DNA from 4 places in the Geodermatophilus sp. SYSU D00697 genome. Region 1 is predicted to be linked to each of the others. Evidence: riboswitches for the same ligand, from Rfam matches in the RefSeq annotation. Region 1 holds a riboswitch; each other region holds the start of a gene.
What was found. Region 1 has a riboswitch for cyclic di-AMP ahead of ACI79C_RS11415 (C40 family peptidase). Riboswitches for the same ligand answer to the same signal wherever they lie in the genome.

Region 1 (6,895 bases):
CGCTCGGTCAGCCCGACCATCGCCGAGGCCGCCAGCAGCAGCGGGTACAGCAGCAGCGGGGTGGCGACCACCAGCGGCAGCGCCAGCAGCCGGCCGCGCCAGCCGGTCAGCGTGTCCCGGCGCGGGGTGAAGCGCAGCAGCGCCCGCCGCAGGCCCTCGCCGTAGAAGGAGAGCGGGAGCAGGGCGAGCACGAACTCCAGCAGGCTCATGCCCACGCCGGCCCGGGCGAGTGCGCGGAGGGCCTCGGGGGCGCCCAGCTGCGCCGGCAGCAGACCGGCCAGCCGTCCGGTGAGGTCGGTGACCGTGTCCGGCGAGGTGAGCAGGGCGGTCAGCGAGAAGGCCACCAGCAGCAGCGGCACCACCGCGATGCCGGCGTAGAACGTCAGCCCGGCGGCGATCAGCGCGAGGTCCCGACCCTGCAGCCGGCGCGCCGCGCCGCGGATCAGGTCCCTGGTCTCCCGCCGCAGGTCCACCGGGTCATGCCACCAGGTCGGGACCGATCCCGCCGGACGGAGCCGTTCCGGGGGTCCTCCCGGGGTCCGCCTTCAGCGCCGGTCCAGCAGCGAGCGGGCCGCGGCGTAGCCGCCCAGGCCGCTGACGGCACCGCCCCGCACCGTTCCGCCGGAGGAGGCCGCCACCACCCGCGGGTGCGCCGTCGCCACGCCCCAGGTGCCCACCTCCGCGGGCGTCGCGGCAACGGGCCAGGACAGGTCGCCGTGGAAGATGTGGCCGCCCGGCATCGCCAGGGACGCCTCGACGTCCAGGGGTGAGGCGGCCTGCAGGCAGGGCTCCCCGGCGGCGTCCCGGGCCAGGCAGTCCAGCAGCGGCTCCTCCAGGTGGGCGTCGAGCTGGGCGACGACCCGGCGGACGGCCTCCCGGCGCGTGCCCACGGGGTCCTCCCGGAAGAGCGCGGCCGGCGTGTGCAGGCCGAACAGGGTGAGCGTCTGGTGGCCGGCCGCCCGCTCCGCCGGCCCGAGGATCGAGGGGTCGGACAGCGAGTGGCAGTAGACCTCGAACGGGATCACGTCGGGCAGCCGGCCGGCGGCGGCCTGGGCGTGCGCGGCGTCGAGCTGCGTGGCGGCCTCGTCGACGTGGAAGGTCCCGGAGAAGGCGACGGCCGGGTCCACGCCCGACCGCAGCCGGGGCAGCCGGGCCAGCACCATGTTCACCTTGAGCTGGGCGCCGTCCGGCGTCGTCCGTGCCGGGACGCCGAACAGCCGGTCGAGCACGGCCGGCGCGGCGCCGCAGACGACCGCGCCCGCGTCCGCGGCCCGCTCGGTGCCCTCGTCGTCGGTCCAGTGCACGGTGACGCCGTCGGGCCGCGGGTCCAGCGCCGTCACCGTGGCCCGGGTCAGCAGCTCCGCGCCGGCGCCGCGCGCGGCGGCCGCCATGGCGCCGGTCACCGCCCCCATCCCGCCGACCGGCACCCGCCACCGGCCGGTGCCGTTGCCGACCAGGTGGTACAGGAAGCAGCGGCCGGCCGGGCCGTCGGCGGCGTGCACGTCGGCGAAGGTGCCGATCAGCCCGTCGGTGAGGGCCACCCCGCGGACGACGTCGTGGTCGAGGTCGTCGGCCACCACGTCGGCCAACGGCCGCTCGAGCAGGTCCTGCCACAGCTGCGGGTCGCGCAGCCGCCCGGCGAGGGCGGCGGGGGAGAGGAGCGGCTCGGTGAGCGTCGGGGCGAGGTCCTCGGCGAGGTCGGCCAGCCGGCCGTAGAAGCGCCGCCAGCCGGCCAGCTCGTCGTCCGAGCCGGTGAGGTCCCGGAAGGACGCGGCGGTGGCCGGCCCCTCGTCCCGCTCGACCAGCAGCCCGGACGCCCCGGGCACCGCGGTGTAGGAGGCCACCTCCCGGTCGGCGAGGGTCACCTCCAGTCCGAGGTCGGCGACGATCCGGTCGGGCAGCAGGCTGACCAGGTACGAGTACGCCGAGAGCCGGACGTCGACCCCGGGGAACACCTGCTGGCTGACCGCGGCGCCGCCGACGTGCTCCAGCCGCTCGAGGACGAGCACCGACCACCCGGCGCGGGCCAGGTAGGCGGCGGCGACCAGCCCGTTGTGCCCGGCCCCCACGACGACGGCGTCGTACCTGCTGCGTGCACTCACCCGGCGGACGGTAGCGGGTGCGGGGTCCTCAGCCGCCCTGCGTGGGGGCGTCCTCGCTCTCCTCGCAGCCCTGTCCCGGGGCCTGCTCGGCCGTGCCGCAGTCCTGCTCGTTGCGGTCGAGGTCGGTGTTGGAGTTGTTGGTGCTGCTGCACCCGGCGAGCGCCCCGACGAGGGCGAGCACGACCAGGGGGCGCTTGAGATCCATGCGCTGCACGTGCTCGCCGGGGACCGTCGGCAAACCCCACGCGCCCCGGTCGCCCCAGGGGTCTCGGCGACCGATCGGGGTCGAGGTGAGAGTCCACGAAATCACATCTGGGTAATTGTCACGACAGCGTCACGGCCCTTACGGTGTGTGTGTCCGCCGGGGCGCTCCGTCACCGCAATGGGTGACACCCCGCGGGCGCCGTCGAGCCGGTTCCTCCCTCCGGGGGAGCCGGGCCGGGGACCCAACGCAGCACTGGGGTGGAGCACGCACGGCTCAGGCCGGGCGCGCCGGGCGCCTTCCCGCTCGAACCCGTCAGCTAACCCGGTAGGCGGCTCGTGGAAGAACGGAGAGCCGCCAGACCATGGCGTCCCACCGCGCCGCTCGCCGCGCTGCGCTCGTCCTCGCCGCCGCCCTCGGCGTCGCCTTCGTCCCGACCTCCGCCGGGGCGGAGGAGCCGGCCACCGCCCAGGAGGCCGCCGCCCTCGTCGCCGCCCGCGGGCACGACCTGGAGGTCGTCACCGAGCAGTTCAACGAGGCGCGTGAGGCGCTCGCCGCCCAGCAGGCCGCCGTCCAGGCCGCGGCGGCGCAGGTCGCCGAGGCGCAGGCCGTGGTGACCACCGCGCGGGAGCAGGTGAAGGGCATCGCCCGCAGCGCCTTCACCGGCGAGAGCATGGGGTCGCTGCAGGCGCTGATGACCAGCGGCTCGGCCGACGAGTTCGTCAACCGGGTGACGCTCCTGGAGGCCGTCGCCGGTCACCAGAACGACCTGCTCGGGCAGGCGGTCGCCGCCGGCGAGGCCGCCGCCGCGGCCCAGGCCGAGGCCGACCGGATCGCCGCCGAGACGCAACAGCAGTACGACGCCGTCGCCGAGCAGCAGGCCGACCTGCAGGCGCAGATCGCCGCGTACCAGGCCGACTACGCGCGGCTGAGCGCCGACGAGCGGCGCGCCGCCCTCGCGGCGGCAGCCACCGCCCACGGCGGTGGGGAGCGGGCCAGCCGCGGTGAGCGGGCGGCGCCGTCCTCCGGGTCGGCTCCCGTCGTCGCCGGCGGCGGCGCGCTCCAGGCGGTCATCGACCGGGCCATGGCCCAGCGCGGCAAGCCCTACGTCTGGGCGGCCTCCGGCCCCGGCTCCTACGACTGCTCCGGGCTGGTCCAGTACGCGTTCCAGGCCGCGGGCATCAGCCTGCCGCACTCCAGCCGGATGCAGTCCTCGATGGGGCAGCAGGTCTCCCGCTCCGAGGCCCGCCCCGGCGACCTGGTCGCCTTCTACAGCCCGGTCAGCCACATCGGCATCTACCTCGGCAACGGCCAGATGGTGCACGCGCCGACCTCCGGCGACGTCGTCAAGGTCGCCAGCGTCGACGCCATGGGCGCCACCCCGAAGTTCAACCGCATCGCCAGCTGAGAGGAGGACCCCGTCCTCCTCACCGCTCGCAGGCTCGCGGCGAGCCTCGGGACGGCGCCAGCCGGAGCCCCCGGACGCCACGCGCGTCCGGGGGCTCGGTCGTGTCTTGACCGTCCGGGCTCATCCGTGAACACTGCTCTCCATACAGATCAGTGATCGCGGAGTGGGTGCGGAATGGCGCAGGCATGGCAGTGGAGCTGGGCGGGCGTCGCGTTCGCCACCGAGCTGGGCGCGCTGGCCGCCCTCGGCTACTGGGGGTGGGTCTCCGGCGGGACGCCGACGGCGCGGTGGCTCCTCGCCCTCGGCGTCCCCCTCGTCGCGGCGGTCCTGTGGTGGCTGTTCGCCGCGCCGCAGGCCGTGGTGCACGTCGCCGTGCTGGTCGTCCTCACGAAGGTGGCCGTCTTCGGGGCGGCGGGCGCCGCGCTGCTGGCGGTGGGGTCGCCGCGCCTGGCCGCCGTCCTGGTCGTCGCCGCCGTCCTGGGCAGCGTGCTGTCCGGGCCGCTGACCGCACCCGCGCCGGAGGTCGCGGTCAGCGCGGCGCCGGCCGGCTGACCTGCTGCAGCAGGCCCCAGACGAAGCGGGCCCGGACGTCCCCGGGCAGGTGGACCTCCCAGCGGGTGACCACCCCGGGGTCCACGCTGCGCGCTCCGGGCAGCCCCACCACGTCGTCCAGGACGTGCTCCCACACCCGCAACCGGCCCGCCGTGGCGCGCGGGACCGGCGAGCCCGGCGCGCGGACCAGGTGCTCCTGGAGCACCGAGCCGCCCGGGCCGGAGAGCACCTCCCAGCACAGGTGTGGCCACAGCGGCAGCGGCCAGCGGCGGACCTGGAGGTCCAGGTCGCCGAACCGGCGGTCCTCCAGTTCCTCCGGGGGGCCGAGGACGGCGGTGCGCAGGGCCAGCCCCCGCGGTGCGCGGGGCGAGTGCTGCAGCGCCTGCCACCGGGTGTGTGCCGCGTGCGCTTCCGCGCGCGTGGCGCCGACGCGGGGGAGCGCCTCTGCCACCAGGTCGGGGCGCAGGTCGGCCATGCGGCGCAACAGCACGAGGCAGAACTCCCGCCGCGCCAGCCCCCGCACGGCCGACGACCCTGCCAGCATCCGTCCGTGCTCATCCCACCGGCCGCCGCCGGCGGGATCATGGACGGGCGGTCACCCTGGCGTTCCCCGGTGGGACCGGCCCCGGGTGCGACCGGGCGGCGCGCGTGCGCCCCGCCGGGCCCGACCCGCGGATCGCCCTGCGCGAGCAGGCGTCGCTGTCCCCCGAGGAGCGTCAGGCGCTCGACGCCCGGCTGGACCACGGGGACGCGGCGCGCGCGACCGGCCCCTGGACGCGGGCGGTGCTGCGCCTGATCGCGGAGCGGCCCGGGGTGCGCGCGCCCGACCTGGCCGCGGCCCTGGGCGGGAGACCCTGCCGTCCACGCGGGACGTGCGGCGGCTCAAGGAACTCGGCCTCACCCGGAGGCTGCCCGTCGGGTACGAGCTCTCCTCCCGGGGCAGTGCCCACCTCGGCTCCGGGATCGGGGAGGATGGGGGGCGATGAACCCCCGTGCCGTCGCCCTCGCCTTCCGTGCCGTCGCCCTCGCCGAGGCCTGCTCCTGGGTGGGCCTGCTGTTCGGCATGTTCGTGAAGTACGTGCTGGCCACCTCCGAGCGCGGCGTGCAGATCTTCGGCCCGATCCACGGCGGGATCTTCGTCGCCTACGTGCTGGTCGCCCTGCTCGCCGGCCGGGTGCTGCGGTGGAACCTGGTCACCACCGGGCTCGCCCTGGCGGCCTCGGTGCCCCCGCTGGCCACCCTGTGGTTCGACCGCTGGGCCACCCGCACCGAGCGGCTGCCGCTGCCGGACCCCGCGCCGGCCTCCTGACCGACCGGGGCCGCTCGCTACGGTCGCGGGCGTGTCCGAGCCCGTCCTGCCCTCCACCGCCCGCACCCTGCTCGCCCGCACCGCCCGGGCGCAGCGCGAGGGCCGGGCCCCCAGCCTGGTCGCCGGCGTCGTGCGGGAGGACGGCCTGGTGTGGTCGGCCGGGCGGGGAGACGTCCCGGAGCCGCACACGGACGTGCAGTACCGGCTGGGCTCGATCAGCAAGACGGTCACCGCGGTCGCCGTGCTGCGGCTGCGCGACGAGGGGCGGCTGGACCTCGACGACCCGCTCGACCGGCACGTGCCCGGCACGCCGATGGGCGACCGCACCGTCGGCCAGTTGCTGGCCCACCTCGGCGGTGCGGCGGCGGAGAGCCCGGGCGGCTGGTGGGAGCGGACGCCGGGCGTTTCGCTCGAGGACCTCGGCCTGGACGACGAGCACGTGGTCCTGGGGGCCGCCCGCCGGTTCCACTACTCCAACCTCGGCTTCGGCCTGCTCGGCGAGCTGGTGGCCCGGCAGCGCGGACGCGCGTGGGGGGACGTCGTCCGCGACGAGGTGCTGGCCCCGCTCGGCATGACCCGGACGACGCCGCGCCCGGTCGCCCCGGCCGCGGAGGGCCACGCCGTGCACCCCTGGGCCGACGTCGTCCTGCCCGAGCCGGAGCACGACGCGGGCGTGATGGCCGCCGCGGGTCAGCTCTGGGCGACCCTGGCCGACCTCGCCCGGTTCGCCGTCTTCCTGCTGGGCGACACCGGCGACGTGCTGGACCCGGCGACGCTGGAGGAGATGACGATCCCCGGCGGGGTCGACCCCTCGGCGCCGGGGTGGTCGGCCTACGGGCTGGGCCTGCAGGTCGTGCGCGTCGACGGGCGCACCCTCGTCGGGCACGGCGGGTCGATGCCCGGCTTCCTCGCCGGCGTCTTCGTCGACCGCGACGAGCGGACCGGGGCGGTGTCCCTGGCCAACGCCACGAGCGGTCCCGAGCCGGTGGTGTTCGGGCTGCTGGCCGACCTGCGGGCCGCCGAGCCGCGGATCGTCGACCCGTGGACCCCCGCGCCGTCCCCCGTTCCGCTGGAGCACCTCGGCATCTGGTTCTGGGGTCCGGCTCCGCACGTGCTCCGGGCGCTCCACGGCGGGCTGCTGCACCTGGGGCCACTGCCGGGCCGGGCGGGGCGCGCGAGCCGCTTCGCCCGCCGGGACGACGGCACCTGGCTCGGGCTGGACGGCTACTACGCCGGGGAGCCGCTGCGGATCGCCCCGGACCACTTGGACCTGGGCACCTTCGTCTTCACCCGCACGCCCTACGACCCCGAGGCCCCGGTGC
Region 2 (6,895 bases), on a different contig from region 1:
CGCGCCGGGCCTGGAGCACCGGGACTACTACTCGCCGATCCGGTCGACGTTCGCCTCCGGCGCGCACGCGGCGGTGGTCGAGATCGACCCGGCGACGTGGGAGATCGACGTCGTGAAGTACGCGGTCGTGCACGACTGCGGCAACGTCGTGAACCCGATGATCGTCGAGGGCCAGGTGCACGGCGGCGTCGCCCAGGGCATCGGCGGCGCGCTGTACGAGCGGATGGCCTACGACGCCGACGGCCAGCTGCAGAACGCCTCGTTCATGGACTTCCTCATGCCGTACGCGTCCGAGATCCCCGACGTGGTGATCGACCACCAGGAGACCCCGTCGCCGCTCAACCCGCTGGGCATCAAGGGCGCCGGCGAGGCCGGGGTCATCCCCGGGACGGCGGCGATCGCCTCGGCCGTCGAGGACGCGACCGGACGGCGGATCGCGGCGATGCCGCTCTCCCCGACCCAGCTCTACGACCTGATGCGGTCCCCCGATTCGGAACAGACCGCCGCGGCCACGCGCCGGGCGGGGACAGGAGTGAACGCGTGAACCTCGACGGCTCTGCGGTGCTGCACGCCGACCCGGAGCGGGTGTGGTCGGTGATCACCGACCCGGCGGTGCTGGCCCGCACGATCCCCGGGTGCGAGTCGCTCCGGAAGGTCGGGGACGACGAGTACGAGATGAGGGTCTCGGTCGGGGTCGGGGCGATCAAGGGCACCTACGCCGGCGAGGTCCGGCTGACCGACCAGAACCGGCCGAAGTCCTACGTGATGCACGCGTCCGGTGCCGGCGCTCCCGGCAACGCGCGGGCGCAGGTGACGATCAACCTGGAGCCGTCCGACGGCGGCGCGACGACGCTGACCTACTCGGCCGACGCGGTCATCGGCGGTCCGGTCGCGGGTGTGGGTCAGCGGATGATCACCGGCGTCGCCAAGCGGATGGCCGGGCAGTTCTTCACGGCGATCGACGATGAGCTGACCGGGGTGGCCGCTCCTGCGGTCGAGGCTCCGGCCGCTGAGGCTCCCGCCGCTGCGGGCGAGGCGGCCCCGGCTGCCGCTGCCCCCACGGTGTTCGCCGGCCGGGCTGCCGCCGCGCCCGCCGCGCCGTCCGACGTCCGGACGCTGGTCACCGGCGCGCTCGGCGGTGCCGGGCTGACCCTGCTCGGCGTCGTCGTCGGCTGGCTGCTCGGCCGCCGCAGGGGCTGACCCGCCCCCGGACGAGGGGCTCAGGCGGCGCGGGCCTCCGCGCGCAGCGCGACCGCGGCCAGCAGCTCCCACCGGATCGCGGAGCTGCCCGGCCGGACCACGAGCCAGTAGCGGGCGAAGCACCGCCGCGTGGCCGGGTCGGTCGCCACCATGCGGGTCTCCGAGCACAACTCCGTGCCACCGCGGGACGGCGTCAGCCGGAAGTCCAGGGCCGCCTTGACCCAGCCGGGCTCCGACCAGGCCCGCAGGCCGTCGGCGTCGAGCGGCGGCGGTCGCTCCCCGCCGTCCAGCCGCCACGCCTGCAGCACGCCGCCGAACACCGCGGAGACCGGCGGGACCGAGGACAGCAGCGGCACCGGGAGCGCGTCGAGGAACGGCCGGTCGCGGAGGTGTCCCCTCCCCCGCCCGGTGAGGACGACCGGGAGGAACCGCGCGGCGCCGAGCGCGACCGTCACCGGCAGCCGGGACAGTCGCACGCGGTGCAGCTCGTCCCAGACCACGGCCGGCGGGGCGTCGACCCACCGCGCCTGGCGGGTGACGTGGTCGGCTCCCGGCACGACGTCGTCGAGGTCCACGCCGGCCCCGTACCCGGCCGGCGAGCGCCGTGTGCACCCAGCGCGATCCCGGACGGCGCCGGACCGCGCTGGGTGCACCGAGCGCGGCGTCAGCTCGCGCGCAGCGTCGGGTAGTCGGTGTAACCCTCGGGGCCGGTCGCGTAGAACAGGTGAGCCTTGGGCTCGTTCTCCGGGTGCTCGCCGGCCCACCGCTCCACCAGGTCGGGGTTGGCGAGGACGGCGCGGCCCACGGCGACGGCGTCGGCGTGCGCGGCCTCGATGAGCGCCACGGCCTCGTCGCGGGTGGTCACCGTGCCGAAGCCGCTGTTGGCGATCAGCGGACCGCCGAAGCGCCGGCGCAGCTCCTGCACCAGGTCGCCGGCGGGCTCGCGGTGCAGCACCGACAGGTAGGCCAGGCCCAGCGGGGCCAGCTGGTCGACGAGGGTGCCGTAGGTGGCGAGGACGTCGTCCCGATCGGGCTCGAGGGCGTCCTGGATGCCGTGCTCGGGGGAGATCCGCAGGCCGACCCTGCCCGCGCCGATCGCCGCGGCCACCGCCGTCACCACCTGGACGACGAAGCGCGCCCGGTTGGCCGGCGACCCGCCGTACTCGTCGGTGCGCTGGTTGGACGCCGGGGAGAGGAACTCGTGCAGCAGGTAGCCGTTGGCGCCGTGGACCTCCACGCCGTCCAGGCCGGCCTCGACGGCGCGGCGAGCGGCGGAGACGAAGTCCGAGACGACGTCGCGGGCCTCGGCCACGGTCAGCGCGTGCGGGACCGGGTAGGGCTGCTTGCCCTTCTCGGTGTGCCCCTCGCCGTCGATCGCGATGGCGCTGGGGGCGACGACGCGGCGGCCGCCGTTGACGTCGGGGTGGGTGACCCGGCCGCCGTGCATCACCTGCATCACGACCTTGCCGCCGCGGGCGTGCACCGCCTCGGCGACGCGGCGCCAGCCCTCGACCTGCTCGTCGGTGACGATGCCCGGCTGGCCGACGAACGCCTGCGACTCGTGGTTGGGGTAGGTGCCCTCGGTGATGATCAGGCCGACGCCGGCGCGCTGGCGGTAGTGCTCGACGACGAGGTCACCGGGGACGCCGGAGGCACCGGAGCGCATGCGGGTCAGCGGGGCCATCACGACGCGGTTGGCGAGCTCGATGTCGCCCAGGGTCACGGGGGAGAACAGGTCCACGGGGAGTTCGACGCTCGACCACGGGGCCGCCATTCCGGGACGCGACCGTCACGACGCTCACAGTGACGCGGGTCCCGCCGCTCTCACCATGGCGTCACAGAGGATCGTCGGCCGTCGAGTGGCGCGGTGCACATCGCGTTCTTACGGTGGCTGCGTCCGGCCGATGTCGCCTCCGAGCCAACGGAGCCCGCGCCGGACGCCGCCGAGTCGCACCCACCAGGTGGGTGCGAGCCGGGGACCCACCCGCACCACCCGGGGTGAGTCCCGCTCCCGGGAACCATCCGGGAGCGGGTAGGGCACTCCCAGCCCGAACCCGTCAGCTGACCCGGTAGGCGGCCCGGGGAGACAAGGAGAACCACCGCGCCCGGGAGCCTCGAGCTCCCGCGCGCCCGCAGGGTCCGGGACCGTCGCGTTCCCGCCTGTCCACGTTCCAGCGACCAGCCGCCCGGCACGCACTGTCGGCCGACGGCGCCCAGCCGGGCACCCGTGTCCGGCCGGTGCCGCGCGCCCAGCTGACGACACGCCGACCGCCGCGGCCGGTCCCGTACGTCCCCGGCGCCGACGGCGCCGGGCGTCCGCACAGCACGAGGACCACCATGCACAACGAGCACACCCACTCACCCCGCGCCCTGCACCGGCTCGCCGTCGTCGGCGCCCTGGGCCTCACCCTCGCTCTCGCCCCCGCCGGGGGGTCGCTCGCCCGGGCGGAGGTCCAGGGCGGCCCGGCCGCGGTCGCGGCGGGCGAGAAGCAGGCCTACAAGGACCACGCCCTCGGCCAGGTCGGTGGCAACCGGACCCAGTTCGGCTGCCTCGACCGGCTGTGGGAACGGGAGAGCGGCTGGAACCCGCATGCCCAGAACCCGACGAGCACCGCGTACGGCATCCCCCAGTTCCTCGACTCGACCTGGGCCAGCACCGGCATCCGCAAGACGTCGGACCCGTACCGCCAGATCAAGGCCGGCCTGATCTACATCGGGGACCGGTACGGCAGCCCCTGCGGGGCCTGGGACCACTCCCGGTCCACCGGCTGGTACTGACCGGTTCGACGCCGGGGGCCCTCTCCGCGACGGGGAGGGCCCCCGGTCCGCGGGGGCGGGTCCTCAGGCCGCCGGCGAGCGGTCCCGGTTGACCAGGATCGCCAGCTGCGTGCGGGTCCGGACGTCGAGGCGGCGCATCGAGGCCGTGAGGTGGCTCTTCACGGTCGACAGGCTCACGAACAGCCGGCAGGCGATCTCCTCGTTGCTCAGCCCCTGGGCCACCAGCTCGGCGACGTCGCGCTGCCGCTCGGTGAGCCGGTCGAGGGGGCGCTCCTCCGAGCCGAGCAGGGCACCGGGGTCGCTCAGGTACCGCACCAGGTGCCGCGTGGCGGTGGGATCGAGTGCCGCCTCGTGCCGGGCGAGTGCCCGGACGCCGTCGACGAGCCGTTGCGCGGCCGCGCGGCGGGGCAGGTAGCCGCGGACCCCGGCCTGCAGGATCTCCACCAGCCGACCGTCGACGTCCGCGTCCGGCTCGGCGAGCACCAGCACCGCCGTGTCCCGCTCGCAGAGGGTGCGCAGCACGGGCAGGGTGGCGCCGGCGACCAGACCCTGCCGGACGACGACGACCTGCGTCGCCACGCCCTCGGCCACCGCGAGCGCCTCGGGCAGGTGACTGGTCTCCGCGACGACGGCCATGTCCGGCTGCGCCTCGAGGACGACCCGCAGGCCCAGCCGGAAGACCTCCTGGTCCTCGCACAGCAGGACCCGCACCAGGGCCACGGGCGTCCGGACGGCACACGGCCGGGTCAGCGCCGCCGGTCGGGGTCCCGGCGGCTCCTCCGCCTCCGCCGCCGGCGTGCCGCCGGCCGGCTGCGCCGGGGAGCGTGGACGGGTGGTCGTCGGTCCGGGCCTGGCACCGACCTCGGCCTGCGTCATGCCTTCCCCCTGTGTCCGGCCCGAGGACGGGCCCACCGGCGAGACGTGTCCCGGTCTGTCTTCCGACTGGAGTGACTCCATGGATGCAGTGCTCACAGGTTCCGCTCAGACAGTGTCCACCGGATCCCCAGCGTTCTCACAGGGTCAGCGCCACGACGCTCCCCCGGAGATGCGCCGGCAGAGCGGGGTCACCCGCCCGCGCGCCGCGCCTCCCCCCGGTCGTCGGGCCGGCCGGCCCGGTGGACGTGGATGGCCAGCTGGGTGCGGTCCCGCAGGCCCAGGCGGCGCAACGCCACCGTGATGTGCCCCTTCACGGTGGCGCGGCTCACCCGCAGCCGGGCGGCGATCTCCGCGTTGGTCAGTCCCTCGGAGACCAGTTCCGCGACGACCCACTGCCGCGCGGTCAGCTGGCCCGAGGCCGAGCGGTCGGAGCCGTCGGCCGCCTGACGGGCGCCGTCCAGACACTGCAGGAGCTCGCCGGTGACGGAGGCGTCGAGGACGGTCTCCCCGCGGGCCACCGCCCGCACCCCCTCGACCAGCCGCTCCGGGCTCACGGTGGTGTGCACGTACCCGCGCGTCCCCGCCTGGAGCGCCTCGACGAGGTCGCTGCCGGCTCCGGTCTCGCCGAGCAGGACGACGGCGATCCCCATCCCGGTCAGCGCACGCACGAGCTCCTGGACCACCACCCCCTGCGCCCCGAGCCCGACGAGGGTCACGTCCGGACGCACGGTGGCGGCCATCGACAGCGCCTCGTCGGCGTCGGCGGCCTCGGCCACGACGGTGACGTCGGGAGCCTGGCGGAACACGGCGCGCAGGCCGTGGCGCAGCACCTCGTGGTCGTCGCAGATCAGCACCGAGAGCGGCCCGCCGCGGCTGCTCGCCGCTGGCCCGAGGACGCCACCGCCCATACGCGTCAGCTCCGCTCCGGTCCGGCGCCCGAGGGCGACGCCGCCAGGTGAGTACCGGAACGTAGGACGTACGCCGGGCGAGCCGCCACTGCCCCGGCACGGACAGCGCCGATCCGTCGGCGTGTTCAGACCCGGGTAGGGCGGTCGCGTCATCCCGAAGGGGGGGCTTGCCCCCTCCCTGATGGGAGATGCGACCTCCCCCAAGAGGGCAGCACCGGGCCACGAGGACGACTCCGTCCCATCCCCGGGGCCGGGAGCCGGGGGGTCCGCCGTCCCCCCGCGGGTGTGGTCCAGAACTCGACGTCCGGCCGATGTCGGCGCAGGGCCCTTCGCCCCTAGCGTCGCCGCATCCCTCCCGTCCCCTCTCCGGGGCCGTGGCGACGCTGGAGGTCCCTGTGCACCAGACGATGATCATCGCGAAGATGGCGCCGACCGACGCGGACGACGTCGCCGCCGTCTTCGGCCGCTACGACGCGACCGCCATGCCGCACGAGATCGGCGTGCGGCGCCGGTCGCTGTACCAGTTCCACGGCCTCTACGTGCACCTCATCGACTTCGACCGGCCGGCGCCGGAGGCGATGCGGATCGCCCAGTCGCTGCCGGACTTCCGCGCGGTCAGCGAGGACCTCAAGCCCTACATCGAGGCCTACGACCCGAACTGGCGCTCACCGCAGGACGCGATGGCCCGCCGCTTCTACCACTGGACGTCGTCGCCCGAGTGAGCCCGGACCCCGCGGCTGAGAGGCAGTCATGACACGCTCGGCACCCACTCCGGCTCCTGCCGCGCCGTTCCCCGGCCAGGCGGGGTGGATCTGCTGCCCCGACTGCGGGTGGCTGCTCTACCGGAAGCGGCTCGACCGCAACCTGCACGTCTGCCCGGAGTGCGACCACCACCTCCGGCTGGGCGCACGGGCCCGCATCGACCTGCTCGTCGACCCCGGGAGCTTCACCGCCACCGGCTTCCCGCGCGCCACGCCGGACCCGCTGGAGTTCACCGACCTGCGGGGGTACCCCGACCGGCTGGTGGAGGCCGAGCGCCGGTCCGGCGAGTCCGAGGCGGTCGTCGTCGGGGAGGCGCGGATCGGTGGCGCCGAGGTCGTCGTCGCCGTCATGGACTTCGCCTTCCTCGGCGG
Region 3 (6,895 bases), on a different contig from region 1:
GGCACCCGATCTCACGGTCGGCCAGGAGAACGCGCTGGAGTCTGCGGGGGACTACCTCGACTACTCGTCCTTCTCGCGCTCCGGGCTCATCGAGCAGCTCGAGTACGAGGGCTACTCGACCAGTGACGCGACGTGGGCCGTCGACCGCCTGGACGTCGACTGGAACGAGCAGGCCGCCCAGTCCGCCAGGGACTACCTCGACTACTCGTCCTTCTCGCGCTCGGGGCTCATCGAGCAGCTGGAGTACGAGGGCTTCACCCCCGAGCAGGCCGAGTACGGGGTGAGCCAGGCCGGGTTCTGATCCAGGCCCACCCGGTGCGCTCCCCGGCGCACGCCGGGACGTCGGTGCCGGGTGCGCTGACCGGACCCACCGGAGGCCCGCCTGCTCGGGACCTCGTCGTGCCGCCCCGGCCGCCTCGTGCGGCCGGGGCGGTCCCGTCTCGGCGCCGGCCGGAGACGTGCCCGAGCCGCCGTCACCGGCCGCGACGTGCAGGCACCCGGCGGGCGCTGCAGCGCGAGGGAGGCGCACCGCGAGGGGCGCTGCACCGCGAGGGCCGCTGCACCGGCTGCCCACCACGCCGGAACCAGGTGATCGACCGCGTTCCCGGATGGTCGCCGGTCAGCGACCGGCGTCGTCGTCCGGAATGCCGTCCGGGACCCACCGCGGACCGGCCTCGTCGGGCCGGGGACGGTCCTGACGGTGCAGCCGGATGGCGACCAGCGCGACGTCGTCCTCCGAGGATCGCCCGCTGCTGGACGGATCCGGTCGCGTTCTCGCCGGCGGGAGCCGTCGGGACGAGGGGGCGCAGTCTGGGCCGGCCGCGGGCCGCGGGCCCACGAGCGCCCCGCCGCCGGGCCGTGCCTGGTGCAACGATGGACGCCCGCCCGGTTGGCTACTTTACGATGTTCACACATCGGCGAGCGCTGCGGGGGATGGCCGGGGGTGGCGTGTGCGCGGAGGTCCCGACGGTTCGGCCAGCATCGAGGCCGAGGCCGGGGGACGGGTGCTCCGGCTGCGGGGCGAGGTCGACGTGGACGTCGTCGAGCGTCTCCGGCGCGAACACCCCGGCGGGCTGCCGCCGATCGCGGCCATCGAGGCCGGCGAGGTGACCTTCCTGGACGCGGCATGTGTCGCCCTGCTGGTCGAGCTGGCCCAGGTGGCCGACCGGCAGGGTCGGACGCTCGTGCTGCGGTCCGCCTCGGAGCGGGTCGACCGGGTGCTACAGCTGACCGGAGCGGACGCCCTGTTCCAGCGATCCGGATGACGTCGGCGGCGCTGCCCGGGTCGGGGCCTCGGCCGGCGGGATCGTCGCGCCCGGTGCGTCGGTGGTCTCGAGGAGGTCGCTGAGGAGGTCTCGTGTGGAGGTCAGCTCCGTGACCAGCAGCTGCCGCGCCACCGCCAGCAGCTGCGAGGTCCTCGGGTCCCGCAGCGAGTAGCGCACCGCCGAGCCCGAGCGGTGGGCGAGGACGACCTGAGCCCGCCGGAGGACCGCGAGTTGTTGGGAGAGCTGCGACATCTCCACCTGGAGCTGGGTCGCGAGTTCCCCGACGGTCCGCTCTCCCTGGGTCAGCTGCTCCAGGACCAGCACGCGCAGGGGATGACCCAGGGCCTTGAACAGATCGGCCTTCGCAGCGGCGATCGGGACATGGCGGTAGGGCACGTCCCGGACTCTACGGGCCGGTGATCGGCGGGGTCCCGTCCCCGACGGGGGTCCACCCCGGGTGGGGGAGTCGGCCCGGCCGGGGCCGCATCCCGGGGCGCGGACGGCAGCGCCCCCCAGCGGCGGACGGCAGCGACCCCCCACCCGCGACGGCAGCGACCCCCCACCCGCGGACGGATGGGGGGTCGCTGCCGTGGTGTCGGAGACCCGGGCTCGGAGGGGTCAGCCGCGGTAGTTCACGTGGACGTGGTCGAAGTGGTTCGCCGTCACGCCGCCACGGTCGGCCATCGCCTTCCAGGTGCCGGTCGGCGAAGTCAGGATCCGCTGCTGCCAGATCACGTACTCGACGCCGAGCTCGTCCCAGTGGTCGACCTGGTACTGGGCGATGGCGTCGCCGAGGGCCGCGTCGGACAGGACCATGTAGTCCAGGGCCAGCCCGGACGGGTGCCCGTGCGGGTCGACCGCGCTGCCGCGGGTGCCGCCGATGGTGATGCCGGCGGCGCCGGCCACGTTGCTGACCACCGCGTCGGCGGCCGCCTGGGCCTGCGGCCGCACGGCGCCGGCGCTGTTGGTGATCTGCGCGACCGCTGGAACAGGTGCCGGAGCGGCCACGGCCTGAGCCGGGGCGGCGGCAGCCACGGGCGCGGAGTTGCCGACGGTGCCCACCTCGACGGGCGCGACGGCGGCCTGCGCGGCGCCGGCGACCAGCAACACCTGACCGGGGAAGATCAGGGTCGGGTCGCTGCCGATGACGCCGACGTTGCGCTGGTACAGCTCCCGCCACGGCTGGTGGAACGTGGTGGCGATCCCCGCCACCGTGTCGCCCCGCTGGACCGTGTAGACGTCCGACGGGGCGGCGGCCGGGGCCGGAGCGGCCTCCGGGGCCGGGGCGGCAGCCGGGGCCGCGGGAGCGGCGGCCGGCGCGGGTGCCGGCGTCCCGGCAGCGGCCGGCGTGGTGCCGTCGGTCAGCTGCTTCCCGCAGGTCGGCCACGCGCCGATGCCCTGCCCGGCGAGGACCTTCTCGGCGATCTCGACCTGTTGCGCGGGGGTGGCGAGGTCGGCGCGGGGGGCGAGCTCGGTCCCGCCGTAGCCGGCCCAGGTGGACTGGCTGAACTGCAGCCCGCCGTAGTAGCCGTTGCCGGTGTTGATGCTCCAGTCGCCGCCGGACTCGCACTCGGCGACGCCGGTCCAGTCGTGGGTGGTGGCGGCGGATGCCGGGGTGCTCAGGACGCCGAGTCCGACGACGGTGGCCCCTGCCGCGACGGGGGCCTTGGCGATGACCTTCTTGGTCCGGACATAGCGCGGCGCACGGTGCTTGGCCATGGGTGATCTCCGATCACCGCCGGCGAGGTGAGCTGTCGGGTTCGGACGATCGGTGCCCGGCCGCGGGTCGCGGCTTCACCCCGAGGCGCGCCCGGCCGTTCGGCCGGAGCGCCGTGGAACGTGGGTCCCCCACCCCTGCCCTGAGGTTCTGGAGACGGCTACCGGTGGGCAGGGTTTGGCGGACCGGCGCCACGCTCCCATCTGCGGAACGCAGCCAAAACGTTACGTTGGGTCATGTGAACTGTCGCCGTGACGGTCGTCACGCTTTGGTGTGCATGGGGAGGACGGGCAGGTCGGGGCGAGAGACTCCGCGGACGTGCTCTCCGGCACAGCGGTCCCGGCGGCGGCACAGCGGTCCCGGCGGCGGCACAGCGGTCCCGGCGGCGGCACAGCGGTCCCGGCGGTGGCACAGCGGTCCCGGCGGCGGCACAGCGGTCCCGGCGGTGGCACAGCGGTCCCGGCGGTGGCACAGCGGTCCCGGCGGCGGCTGGCGAGCGGTCCGGCCGCCGCCGGGGGGCGGTCACAGGACCTGGTGGCCGTACATCTCCCCGAGCGGGTCGGCGATCAGCTCGATGCGGGCGCCGTCGGGGTCGCGGAAGTACACCGACACCCCGCTGTGCACCTCGTGCGGCACCCCGGCGGCGGTCAGCCGCCGCACCAGCTCCTGCCAGCGCTCGGGGTCGACGCTGATGGCCATGTGGTGCAGCCCGCCCAGCACCTCGGCGTAGGGGCCGACGTCCAGGCCGGGGAAGTCGAAGAAGGCGATGAGGTTGCCGTTGCCGATGTCGAAGAAGAAGTGCGAGGAGCCGGGGTAGTCGCGGTTCTCGATCAGCTCGGTCAGCGGGAAGCCCAGGACGTCCTGGTAGAAGCGCACGGTCCGCTCGACGTCGCTGCTGATCAGCGCGGTGTGGTGCAGGCCGCGGGCGGTGGTGGCGGGGCGCTCGCCGGCCGGCCGCAGGTACGCGGCGCGGATGCGCGCCCGCTCGGCCTCCAGTGCAGCGGGGTCGGGGGCGGTGGTCGTCATCGGGGTGCGTCCTCTCGGGTCGGGGCGTCAGCGGTCGGCGGAGGGGGCGAGCCGGAACTGCTCCCGCCGCTCGGCGGGCACGAGGTCGAGGTAGGCCGGGTGCCGCTGGATGTAGCCGCGGATGAACGGGCAGAACGGCAGGACGGCGTGGCCCGCCGCCCGCGTGGCGTCCAGGGCGCCGCGCGCCAGCACCGAGCCCAGCCCCCAGCCCTCGAAGGCCGGGTCGATGACGGTGTGGGTGAAGGCGACCGACGACGCGGTCCGCCGGTACTCGGCGAAGCCGGCGACCTCGCCGTCCACCCGCACCTCGAAACGGCCGGCCCCGGGCACGTCCACCACCACCGGCTCGTTCTCGGGCATCGCACACCGGTCCTCTCGGTCGACGGCAGAGTCTTGCAGGCGAGGACCGGCGCGCACGCCGATCCCGCCGGCGACCGACGAGACGCGGCCCGGGCGGCTCAGGAACCGGCGGCCCGCGGCCGGGGGACGATCGGGCCCGGTCCGACGCGGCCCTCCATCAGGCAGGTCGTCCCGGCGGCCCGCGTTCGTGCGCCCTCGATCCGCCGCCGTGCCTCCTGCACCAGCGTGCCGTCCTGCCGGGGAGCGCAGACCAGGATGGGCCGGTGCGCCCGGACGGCGGGGTGGGCGAAGGCCTGCTCGACCAGCTGGGCGCTCAGCGGGTCCGGCAGGTCGGGGCCGTCGGCCCAGAACTCGACGACGACCTCGCCGTCGGGCTCCCACACGTGCGCCTCCGCGACCGCCACGGCGGACATCACCACGGTGACCCCGGTGGGTTCGACGAGCAGCTCCCAGCGCCGTCCGTCGGGTGTGCCGCCCGGGATGCGGCGGGGGCGCGCGACGGCGGTGGGGGCGGTCCTGGGGCGGGGCGGCTGCGCGGCAACGGTCAACGCGGTGCTCCTCGGGACGGGTGTCGGGTGAGCCGTCTCCACGGTGCCGAGCGGGCGGTGCCCCGCGCAGGGCCGTTGGTCCCGGAATCAGCGGTCCACCTCGGGTCGAGCCCGAGCGCGGACAGGCCCGGACCGGTGCGGCAGGGTGTCCCCGTGGCCGGGGGGCCACCGGAGGCGGTGCGCGGGACGCGGTCGTCGCGCCGTCCGGACGCGAGTCGAGGAGACGGTGCATGAGGACACGCGGAGCCGTGCTGCGGGGACCCGGCGACTGGGAGGTCGTCGACCTGGAGGTCCGGGACCCGGGCCCGGGTGAGGTCCTGGTCGACATGGCCTACGCGGGCCTGTGCCACTCCGACGAGCACCTGCGGTTCGAGAGCGCCCGCTATCCGATCGTGGGCGGGCACGAGGGCGCCGGCGTCGTCCGGGCGGTCGGTGCGGGCGTGACCGGCCTGGCGCCCGGCGACCACGTGGTGACCGCCTTCCTCCCCACCTGCGGCCACTGCCGCTGGTGCGCCTCGGGCCGGTCCAACCTGTGCGACCTGGGCGCGACCATCGCCACCGGCCGGCTCCCCGGCGGCGGCTGGCCGTTCACGCTGGACGGCGAGCCGCTGGGCGGGTTCTGCATCGTCGGGGCATTCGCCGAGACGTCGCTGCTGTCGCAGTACTCGTGCGTCAAGATCGACGACCACCACCCGCTGGACGTCGCCGCGCTCATGGCGTGCAGCGTGCCGACCGGCTGGGGGTCCGCGGTGAACGCCGGGCCGGTGCGGCCGGGCGACGTGGTCGTGGTCGTGGGCACCGGCGGGGTCGGCTGCAACGCCGTCCAGGGGGCGGCGGGCGTGGGGGCCCAGCACGTGGTCGCCGTCGACCCGGTCGCCTTCCGCCGGGAGTTCGCCCGGACGCTGGGCGCCACGCACGCCGTCGCCACGACCGAGGAGGCCGCGGCGCTGGCCCGGGAGCTCTCGCGCGGCACCGGCGCCGACGTCGTCATCGTGACCACCGGCGTCACGGACACCGGGATCATCGCCGGGGCGCACCGCTGCCTGGGCAAGGGCGGCACGCTGGTGCTCACCGGGCTGGCCGACCACACGCTGGAGAAGACGGTGAGCCTGCCCGGCAACATCGCCACCGTCTTCGAGCAGCGCGTGCAGGGCGCCCTCTTCGGCATGTGCAACGCCCACCGGGACATCCCGCGGCTGCTGGGCCTCTACGAGCAGGGCCGGCTCCGGCTCGACGAGCTCATCACCCGGAGGTACGCCCTGGACGAGATCGAGCGGGGCTACCGGGACCAGCGCGAGGGCACGACCATCCGCGGGGTCCTCCAGCACCGGCACTGAGCGCACGGGCGCCCCCGGCCCGTTCGGGCCGGGGGCGCTGCGCGCACGTCAGACCACGCGCGGGTCAGATGACGAACGCGGCCAGCGACTCCGGGGCGAAGAGCTCCTCGGGCTCGTACCGCCGGGGGGAGAGCCCCTGCTCGGCGTGGTAGCGCAGGAACGTCTCGAGCGTGGTCCGGTTGGGCTCCAGCCCGTAGGGCCACCAGTCCTCGCCCAGGGTGGCGCGGGTGCGCTCGACCTCGGCCCACAGCCACGGCAGGGCGTAGCGCAGGGCGGCGGTCTCGCCGATGCCGGCCAGGCCGACGTCCTTGGCCGTCGCGCAGGCCTTGACCAGCTCTCGGGCCAGCCAGCGGTGCTGCTCGTAGACCTCCCGGCGGATCACCAGCGTGTGCATGATCGGGAAGATGCCGGTCCGGGCGGAGTACTGCCGCTCGACCTCCGCGGGGTCGGCGAACAGCCGCCGGATCCCGCCGCCGCCCGGGGTGTTGAACGGGCCCGGGTTGCGGGCGCTGTAGACCGCGTCGAGCTCCCCGTCGAGGAGCAGCTGGGACAGCGTGTCGGCCGGGCCGATCGGGGACACCTCGACCCCCGGCGGCAGGTCCAGCCGCACCTTCTCCGTCCGGCCCGGCTCGTCGAGCCCGC
Region 4 (6,895 bases), on a different contig from region 1:
GCCCGGACCGGAGGGGACGCCGTCGGCCAGGTGCCGCTTGCGGAGCCGTTCCGGGTCGACCTGCCGGCTGAGGGTGGAGAGCTCCTCCAGGGTGGTGATCCCCAGGGGCCCCAGCCGCTCGAAGAGGCCGTGCAGCACGTCGACCGTGGCGCGGGCGTCGGCCAGGGCCCGGTGGCACGGCTCGGTCTGGGTGCGGAAGTACGGCGCGAGGGTGGCCAGCTTGCAGTTGGGGACCTCGTCGCGGGTCAGCAGCCGGCGGGCCAGGACGGCGGTGTCGACCGAGGCGGCCGCCGGCCACGGGATGCCGTTCTCCGCACACGCCGCCTTGAGGAAGCCCAGGTCGAACGGGGCGTTGTGGGCGACGAGGACCGCGCCCCGGGCGAACTCCAGGAAGCTGGGCAGGACCGCGCCGATCCGCGGGGCCGCCGCGACCATCGTCGTCGTGATGCCGGTCAGCACGCTGATGTAGGGCGGGATCTCGCAGCCGGGGTCGACCAGGGTCTGGAACTCGCCGAGGACCTGCCCGCCGCGGACCTTGACCGCACCGATCTCGGTGATCGCGCTGTCCTTGGGGGAACCCCCGGTGGTCTCCAGGTCGACGACGACGAAGGTGACCTCCGCCAGCGCGGTGCCCAGCTCGTCGATGGTGGCCTGCTCGTAGCGGGGGAGCCCGCCCGCGGCTCGCGCGGCCGTCCCGGCGAGGTGGGCGGGGGAGAGCGGCACCTGCCGGGGAAGGGAGGAGGGCACGGGCGGACGGTAGGTCGGGCCAGTGACAGTCCCGGGGACGCGCGCCGGACGGCGGCCGGTGCCGGCGGGTTCGCAGCGGCTCGGGTGGGAGGCGCCACGGCGCGGGGGCGCCCGAGGGCGTTGCCGGCCGCGTGCGTGTCCGTGCCGCCGCTGGGCCCGTCCCGCCGCGGCGCGGTCGCGCGGAACTGTCGGTGCCCGTCCCTACCGTGCGAGCCGGACCGACCGGGGCCATGGAGGGCCTCCGCGACCGGGGTCGGCCAGCTGAGGAGTGGGTCATGTTGATCGACTGCGACACCTGCACCGTGCGCGGCACCGGCTGTGCCGACTGCGTCGTCACCGTGCTGCTGGGGGCGCCGCCGGGCTGGCGGGGCGAGGACCCGACCGTTGTGCCGATGACCGGCCGGCGCCAGGCCGGCGTGGCCGAGGACGCCGTCGTCCCGGGTCCGGGCGTGGTCGTGGAGTTCGACGAGGTCGAGCGCCGTGCCGTCCGAGCGCTCGCCGAGGGCGGCCTGGTGCCGCCGCTGCGGCACCAGAGTCAGCCGGGTGCGCGGGACGGCGGGTCGGCACGAGGCAGGCGGCGCACGGGGTGACCCGGTTCCCTGCGGGGCCGGTGCGCCCCGGCCGGCACGCCGCGGGTGACGCCGACGACGGTGTGTCGCTCCGCCGCCCTGTGGATGTCACCACAGTTCCCGCAGGCCCCATTTGTCACAACTTCATCACGCCCGTACGGTGAGCCGGTCCGACCGGGTGGTCGTCACCCGCAGAGAGGTGGCCTCGGCCGGGCACCGCCGAATCGCCCGACGTGCCCGTACGGCACGGAGGGGGAACCGGGGACCCACCGCAGCACTGGGGTGAGTTCTCGCGTGCGCCGGTCCGCCGGGGCACACGCGCCGGCTCGCCGGGGCGCAGAGATAGGGCACGTCTTCCCAGCCCGAACCCGTCAGCTAACTCGGTAGGCGGTTGCTGAGGAAGAAACGGAGAGCCGCCGACCGTGGCGACCCCCCGCCCTGCCCTGGGGCATGCGCTCGACCAGATCGACTCCGACCTCCCGCTGGCGTTCCGCCGCCCGACCCTGCCCCGCCGCCTCGGCCGGGGGATCGTCGTGGGCGCCGTCGCGACGCTCTCCCTGACGCTGCTGCCGGGGACCGCTGCCGCGGACCCGGAGCAGGCCACCAGCGCGGCGCAGGCCGCGCAGCTCGTCGCGCGGGCCGGTCACGACCTCGAGGTCGTCACCGAGCAGGTCAACGAGGCCCGCGAGACTCTCGCCCAGCAGCAGGCCGCCGCGGAGGCCGCGCACCAGGCCGCCGCCGCGGCCCGGCAGCAGCTCGACGCCCTCGACGGCCAGATCCGTCAGGTCGCCCGCACCGCCTTCACCGCTGGTGACGGGATGCCCGAGCTGGACCTGCTGATGACCAGCGACTCACCCGAGGACTTCGTGTCCCAGCTGGCCATGCTCGAGGCGATCGCCGGCCACACCAACGAGGTGCTCGCCGAGGTCGCCCGGAGCGCGGGTGCTGCCGAGCAGGCCCAGCAGGACGCCGACGCCGCCGCGGTCCGGGCGCAGGCCACCCTGGACGACGTCACCGCGCGGCAGGAGCAGCTCGAGGCGGACATCGCCGACTACCAGGCGCAGTACGCCGCGCTGTCGGCCCCGCAGCAGCAGGAGGTCGTCACGGCGCACGCCGGGCAGGCCGTGGCCGCCGCCGCGCCGGCCCCCGCCAGCAGCGGTGCGGTCCAGGCCGCCGTCGACACCGCGCTGGCCCAGGTCGGGGACCCCTACGTCTGGGGTGCCGGCGGGCCGAACGCCTTCGACTGCTCCGGCCTGACCCAGTACGCGTACGCCGCGGCCGGGATCAGCCTCCCGCACTCCAGCCGCATCCAGTCGACGATGGGCACCGCGGTCTCTCGCGCGGACCTGCAGCCGGGCGACCTGATCTTCTACTACAGCCCGGTCAGCCACGTGGCGATGTACATCGGCAACGGCCAGATGGTCCACGCCTCGACGTCGGGCCAGCCGGTCAAGGTCGTCAGCGTCGACTCGATGGGCGGCATCACCGCCATGCGCCGCATCGCCTGAGGGGCGCCGCTCCCGCCACCACTCGCGGGCTCGGACCGGGCCGGTGACCTCCACGGGGGGTCACCGGCCCGACCTCTGTCCCCTGCGTCCTGAGCCGGTGGAGGGCCCGGGGGTGGCCCCGTCCCGGCACCCCCTGAGCTCGCGAAGGCCCGGGGGTGGCCCCGTCCCGGCACCCCCCTGAGCTCGCGAAGGCCCGGGGGTGGCCCCGTCCCGGGTCCCGCCCTGAGCTCGTGAAGGGTGGGCAGGACGGGGTCCTTCCCGGGGTCCTTCCCGGGGTCCTTCTAGGATCGGGCGGGTGAGCGCCCGCCGGGCCGCGTTGCTGGTCGCGGTGGTCCTGGGATCGGCGCTCGTCCTCGTCATCGCCGTCCGCACGCCGTGGACGCTGCTGCCCGACCCGCCGGGGGGCCCCACGCCGGTCCGCCCCGGGGCCGGACTGCCGCCGGGGACCGCCGAGCGCGCGGAGTCGTTCGCGGCGGCACTGCGGCCGGCGTCCCTGGTCTCGCTGGTGCTGGGCCTGGCGACCGCCGCGGTCCTCGCGCTGACCCCGCTGGGCCGCCGGCTGGTGCGGGCGGTCGCGCGGCCGCTCGGTGGTGGCTGGGCCTGGCAGGTGCTGCTGGGCACGGCCGCCCTCGTGGTGCTCGGCCGGCTGGTCACCCTCGCGCCGGCGGCCTACGGCGAGACGGTCCGGCACCGGTACGGGCTGTCCACCCGGAGCTGGGGGCTGTGGGCGCGGGACGTCGCGCTCTCCACCGCGATCGACGCCGCGGTCACCGCGGTGGTCCTGCTCGCGCTGGTGTGGCTGGCCCGCCGCGCGCCGCGCACCTGGTGGGCGTGGGCGGCGGGGATGGCGGCCGGGTTCGTCGTCGTGGGGTCCTTCCTCTACCCGGTCGTCATCGAGCCGGCGTTCAACCGGTTCGACCCGCTGCCGGCCGGGCAGCTGCGCACCGACCTTCTGCAGCTCGCCGAGGAGAACGGCACCCCGGTCGAGGACGTCCTGGTCGCGGACGCCTCCCGCCGGACGACGGCGCTCAACGCCTACGTCTCCGGCTTCGGGTCGACCCGGCGGATCGTCGTGTACGACACGGTCCTCGGCCAGCTCCCCGACGCCGAGATCGAGTCGATCGTGGCCCACGAGCTCGGCCACGTCAGCACCGATGACGTCCTCACCGGCACGCTCATGGGTGCGCTCGGCGCGGCCGCCTCGGTGGCGGCGCTGGGCTGGCTGCTGTCGTGGACCCCGCTGCTCCGAAGGGCGGGGATCGGCGGCGCCGGCGATCCGCGGGTGGTCCCGCTGGCGCTGCTGCTCGTGGCCCTGGGCACGCTCGTGTCCACGCCGGTGCAGAACCTGGTCAGCCGGCACATCGAGGCCCGCGCGGACCTCCACGCGCTCGACCTGACCGGCGACGCGGAGGCGTTCGTCGCCATGCAGAACCGGCTGGCCGCGGCCAACCTCTCCGACCCCGACCCGCCCGCTGCCTGGCAGTGGTTCTTCGGCTCGCACCCCACCGGGCCCCAGCGGGTCGCGTTCGCCGAGGACTGGCAGCGGCTCCAGGAGGCCGGGTGAGGACGCTCGTCGTCACCAACGACTTCCCGCCGCGGCAGGGCGGCATCCAGACCTTCGTCGCGGCGCTGCTGGCCCGCCGGCCCCCGGACTCCCTCGTCGTGCTGGCCTCCCGGTCACCGGGCTGGGAGGAGTACGACGCGACGCTGCCCTACCCGGTGGTCCGCAGGCCGACCGGCATGCTGCTGCCCACGCCGGCCACCGCCCGGGCCGCCGTCGACCTGGCCCGGCGGTACGGGTGCGACACGGCGTTCTTCGGCGCCGCGGCGCCGCTCGGGCTGCTCGCCCCCGCGCTGCGGGCCGCCGGCGTCCGGCACCTGGTCGGGGCCACGCACGGCCACGAGACCGGCTGGGTCGCCCTGCCCGGCGCGCGGCAGCTGATGCGGCGGATCGCCGGCGGCCTGGACGTGCTCACCTACATCAGCGAGTACACGCACGGCCGGCTGGCCCCGGCGCTGGGCCGGGTGACCCGCATGGCCCAGCTCTCGCCCGGGGTGGACGTCGACCGGTTCACCCCTCGGGCCGACGGAGTGGCGGTCCGGGAGCGGTACGGCCTGGGGGAGGCGCCGGTGGTCGTCTGCGTGTCCCGGCTGGTCGCCCGCAAGGGGCAGGACGTCCTGGTCGCCGGCTGGCCGCGGGTCCTGGAGCGGCACCCCGACGCCCGGCTGCTGCTGGTCGGCGGCGGCCCCCTCGAGGCGTCGCTGCGCCGCGCCGTCGCCGGGCGCGGCCTGGCGGGGTCCGTGGTCCTCACCGGGGCGGTGCCGCCGGACCGGCTGCCCGAGCACTACGCCGCCGGTGACGTGTTCGCCATGCCCTGCCGGACCCGCCGCCGCGGCCTGGACGTCGAGGGGCTGGGCATGGTCTACCTCGAGGCGGCCGCCTGCGGCCGACCGGTCGTGGCCGGCACGTCCGGGGGCGCGCCGGAGACCGTGCGCGAGGGCGTGACCGGTCACGTGGTCGCGGACCCGCGCTCACCCGAGGCCGTGGCGACCACGATCACCGGCTTGCTCGACGACCCCGTCCGCGCCCGCCGGATGGGCGCGGCCGGCCGCGCGTGGGTCGAGGAGCGGTGGTCGTGGTCGACGATCGCCGAGACCTTCGCCGACCTCCTGGACCCCGGACGGCACTGAGCCCCGTCCCGCGCGCGGCGGGACGGGGCTCGGCGCGACTCACCTGCTGTAGAGCGCCTCGACCTCGCTGTCGAACTCCTTCATGACCGCGGCCCGCTTCAGCTTGAGGCTGGGGGTCAGCAGGCCGTTGCCCTCGGTGAAGTCGGTGGCGAGCACCCGGAACTTCTTGATCGACTCCGCCTTCGACACCGCCTTGTTGGCCTCGGTGACGGCGGCCTCGATCTCGGCGAGGACGTCGGGGTCCTCGGTCAGCGCCGCCACCTGGGTGTCGGCCGGCTTCCCCTTCGAGTCCAGCCAGGCGGGCAGGGCCTCCTCGTCGAGGGTGACCAGCGCACCGATGAACGGGCGCTGGTCGCCGACGACGATGCACTGGCTGATCAGCCGGTGGGCGCGCAGCCGGTCCTCCAGCACCGCCGGGGCGACGTTCTTGCCGCCCGCGGTCACCAGGATCTCCTTCTTGCGCCCGGTGATCCGGATGAACCCGTCGCCGTCGATGTCGCCGAGGTCGCCGGTGTGGAACCAGCCGTCGGCGTCGACCGCCTCGGCGGTGGCCTGCTCGTTCTGCCAGTAGCCGCGCATCACGATGCCGCCGCGGATGAGGATCTCCCCGTCCTCGGCGATCGCGGCGTCGACGCCGGGCAGCGGGCGCCCGACGGTGCCGATGCGGAAGGCGGCGTCGTGGTTCACCGCGGCGGCCGCGGTGGTCTCGGTGAGCCCGTAGCCCTCGTAGACGGTGACACCGATGCCGCGGAAGAAGTGGCCCAGCCGCTCGCCCAGCGGGGCGCCTCCGGAGACGGCGGCCTGGCAGTTGCCGCCGAGCGCGGCGCGCAGCTTGCCGTAGACGAGCCGGTCGAACAGGGCGTGCTGGACGCGCAGGGCCAGCCCCGGGCCGCCGGTGTCCTGCGCCCGCGACCAGGCGATGGCGACCTGGGCGGCGCGGTCGAAGATCTTCCCCTTGCCGTCGCCCTCCGCCTTGGCCTTGGCCTGGTTATAGACCTTCTCGAACACCCGCGGGACGGCGAGGACGAAGGTCGGCCTGAAGGCGCCGAGGTCCTCGACGAGGTGGGACACGTCGGGGGTGTGGCCGATGACCGTGCGGGTCTTGACCGCCCCGACCTCCAGCACGCGGGCGAGCACGTGCGCCAGCGGGATGAACAGCAGCAGCGAGCCCTGCGCGTTGAGGAACCGGTCCAGCAGCGACATGCCGTTGCCGATCTCGAACAGGAAGTTCGCGTGGGTCAGCTCGCAGCCCTTGGGCCGGCCGGTCGTGCCGCTGGTGTAGATGATCGTGGCGGTGCTGGACGAGGTCAGCGTCGCGCGCCGGGCGGCGAGCTCGGCGTCGGGGACGTCGGCGCCGGCGGCGGTCAGGGTGCCGAGGGC

Region 2: it holds a riboswitch for cyclic di-AMP, as region 1 does, so the genes downstream of both, ACI79C_RS22055 (aggregation-promoting factor C-terminal-like domain-containing protein) here and ACI79C_RS11415 (C40 family peptidase) in region 1, are expected to answer to the same signal.
Region 3: it holds a riboswitch for cyclic di-AMP, as region 1 does, so the genes downstream of both, ACI79C_RS10275 (LysM peptidoglycan-binding domain-containing protein) here and ACI79C_RS11415 (C40 family peptidase) in region 1, are expected to answer to the same signal.
Region 4: it holds a riboswitch for cyclic di-AMP, as region 1 does, so the genes downstream of both, ACI79C_RS23540 (NlpC/P60 family protein) here and ACI79C_RS11415 (C40 family peptidase) in region 1, are expected to answer to the same signal.

Annotation. Positions count from the first base shown of each region.
Region 1 covers NZ_JBJGYV010000011.1:24,952-31,846, reverse strand. The annotation lists partial or broken gene ACI79C_RS11430 (YhjD/YihY/BrkB family envelope integrity protein) at 1-473, opposite strand, end outside; gene ACI79C_RS11425 (phytoene desaturase family protein) at 546-2,102, opposite strand; gene ACI79C_RS11420 (hypothetical protein) at 2,131-2,307, opposite strand; cyclic di-AMP (ydaO/yuaA leader) riboswitch at 2,540-2,633, shown strand; gene ACI79C_RS11415 (C40 family peptidase) at 2,669-3,712, shown strand; gene ACI79C_RS11410 (YrdB family protein) at 3,887-4,264, shown strand; gene ACI79C_RS11405 (hypothetical protein) at 4,242-4,808, opposite strand; gene ACI79C_RS11400 (DUF3817 domain-containing protein) at 5,247-5,573, shown strand; gene ACI79C_RS11395 (serine hydrolase domain-containing protein) at 5,605-6,895, shown strand, end outside.
Region 2 covers NZ_JBJGYV010000036.1:14,770-21,664, reverse strand. The annotation lists gene cutA (aerobic carbon-monoxide dehydrogenase large subunit) at 1-544, shown strand, start outside; gene ACI79C_RS22070 (SRPBCC family protein) at 541-1,200, shown strand; gene ACI79C_RS22065 (hypothetical protein) at 1,221-1,775, opposite strand; gene ACI79C_RS22060 (alkene reductase) at 1,865-2,941, opposite strand; cyclic di-AMP (ydaO/yuaA leader) riboswitch at 3,142-3,276, shown strand; gene ACI79C_RS22055 (aggregation-promoting factor C-terminal-like domain-containing protein) at 3,538-3,978, shown strand; gene ACI79C_RS22050 (LuxR C-terminal-related transcriptional regulator) at 4,042-4,698, opposite strand; gene ACI79C_RS22045 (LuxR C-terminal-related transcriptional regulator) at 5,043-5,762, opposite strand; gene ACI79C_RS22040 (TcmI family type II polyketide cyclase) at 6,137-6,484, shown strand; gene ACI79C_RS22035 (acetyl-CoA carboxylase carboxyltransferase subunit alpha) at 6,513-6,895, shown strand, end outside.
Region 3 covers NZ_JBJGYV010000009.1:84,345-91,239, reverse strand. The annotation lists gene ACI79C_RS10290 (Ltp family lipoprotein) at 1-301, shown strand, start outside; gene ACI79C_RS10285 (STAS domain-containing protein) at 951-1,265, shown strand; gene ACI79C_RS10280 (ArsR/SmtB family transcription factor) at 1,221-1,661, opposite strand; gene ACI79C_RS10275 (LysM peptidoglycan-binding domain-containing protein) at 1,884-2,984, opposite strand; cyclic di-AMP (ydaO/yuaA leader) riboswitch at 2,987-3,148, opposite strand; gene ACI79C_RS10270 (VOC family protein) at 3,505-4,008, opposite strand; gene ACI79C_RS10265 (GNAT family N-acetyltransferase) at 4,036-4,368, opposite strand; gene ACI79C_RS10260 (hypothetical protein) at 4,467-4,916, opposite strand; gene ACI79C_RS10255 (NDMA-dependent alcohol dehydrogenase) at 5,147-6,253, shown strand; gene ACI79C_RS10250 (hypothetical protein) at 6,318-6,895, opposite strand, start outside.
Region 4 covers NZ_JBJGYV010000043.1:17,470-24,364, reverse strand. The annotation lists gene ACI79C_RS23550 (DEDD exonuclease domain-containing protein) at 1-747, opposite strand, end outside; gene ACI79C_RS23545 (hypothetical protein) at 1,023-1,337, shown strand; cyclic di-AMP (ydaO/yuaA leader) riboswitch at 1,524-1,722, shown strand; gene ACI79C_RS23540 (NlpC/P60 family protein) at 1,739-2,824, shown strand; gene ACI79C_RS23535 (M48 family metallopeptidase) at 3,120-4,388, shown strand; gene ACI79C_RS23530 (glycosyltransferase family 4 protein) at 4,385-5,515, shown strand; gene ACI79C_RS23525 (AMP-dependent synthetase/ligase) at 5,555-6,895, opposite strand, start outside.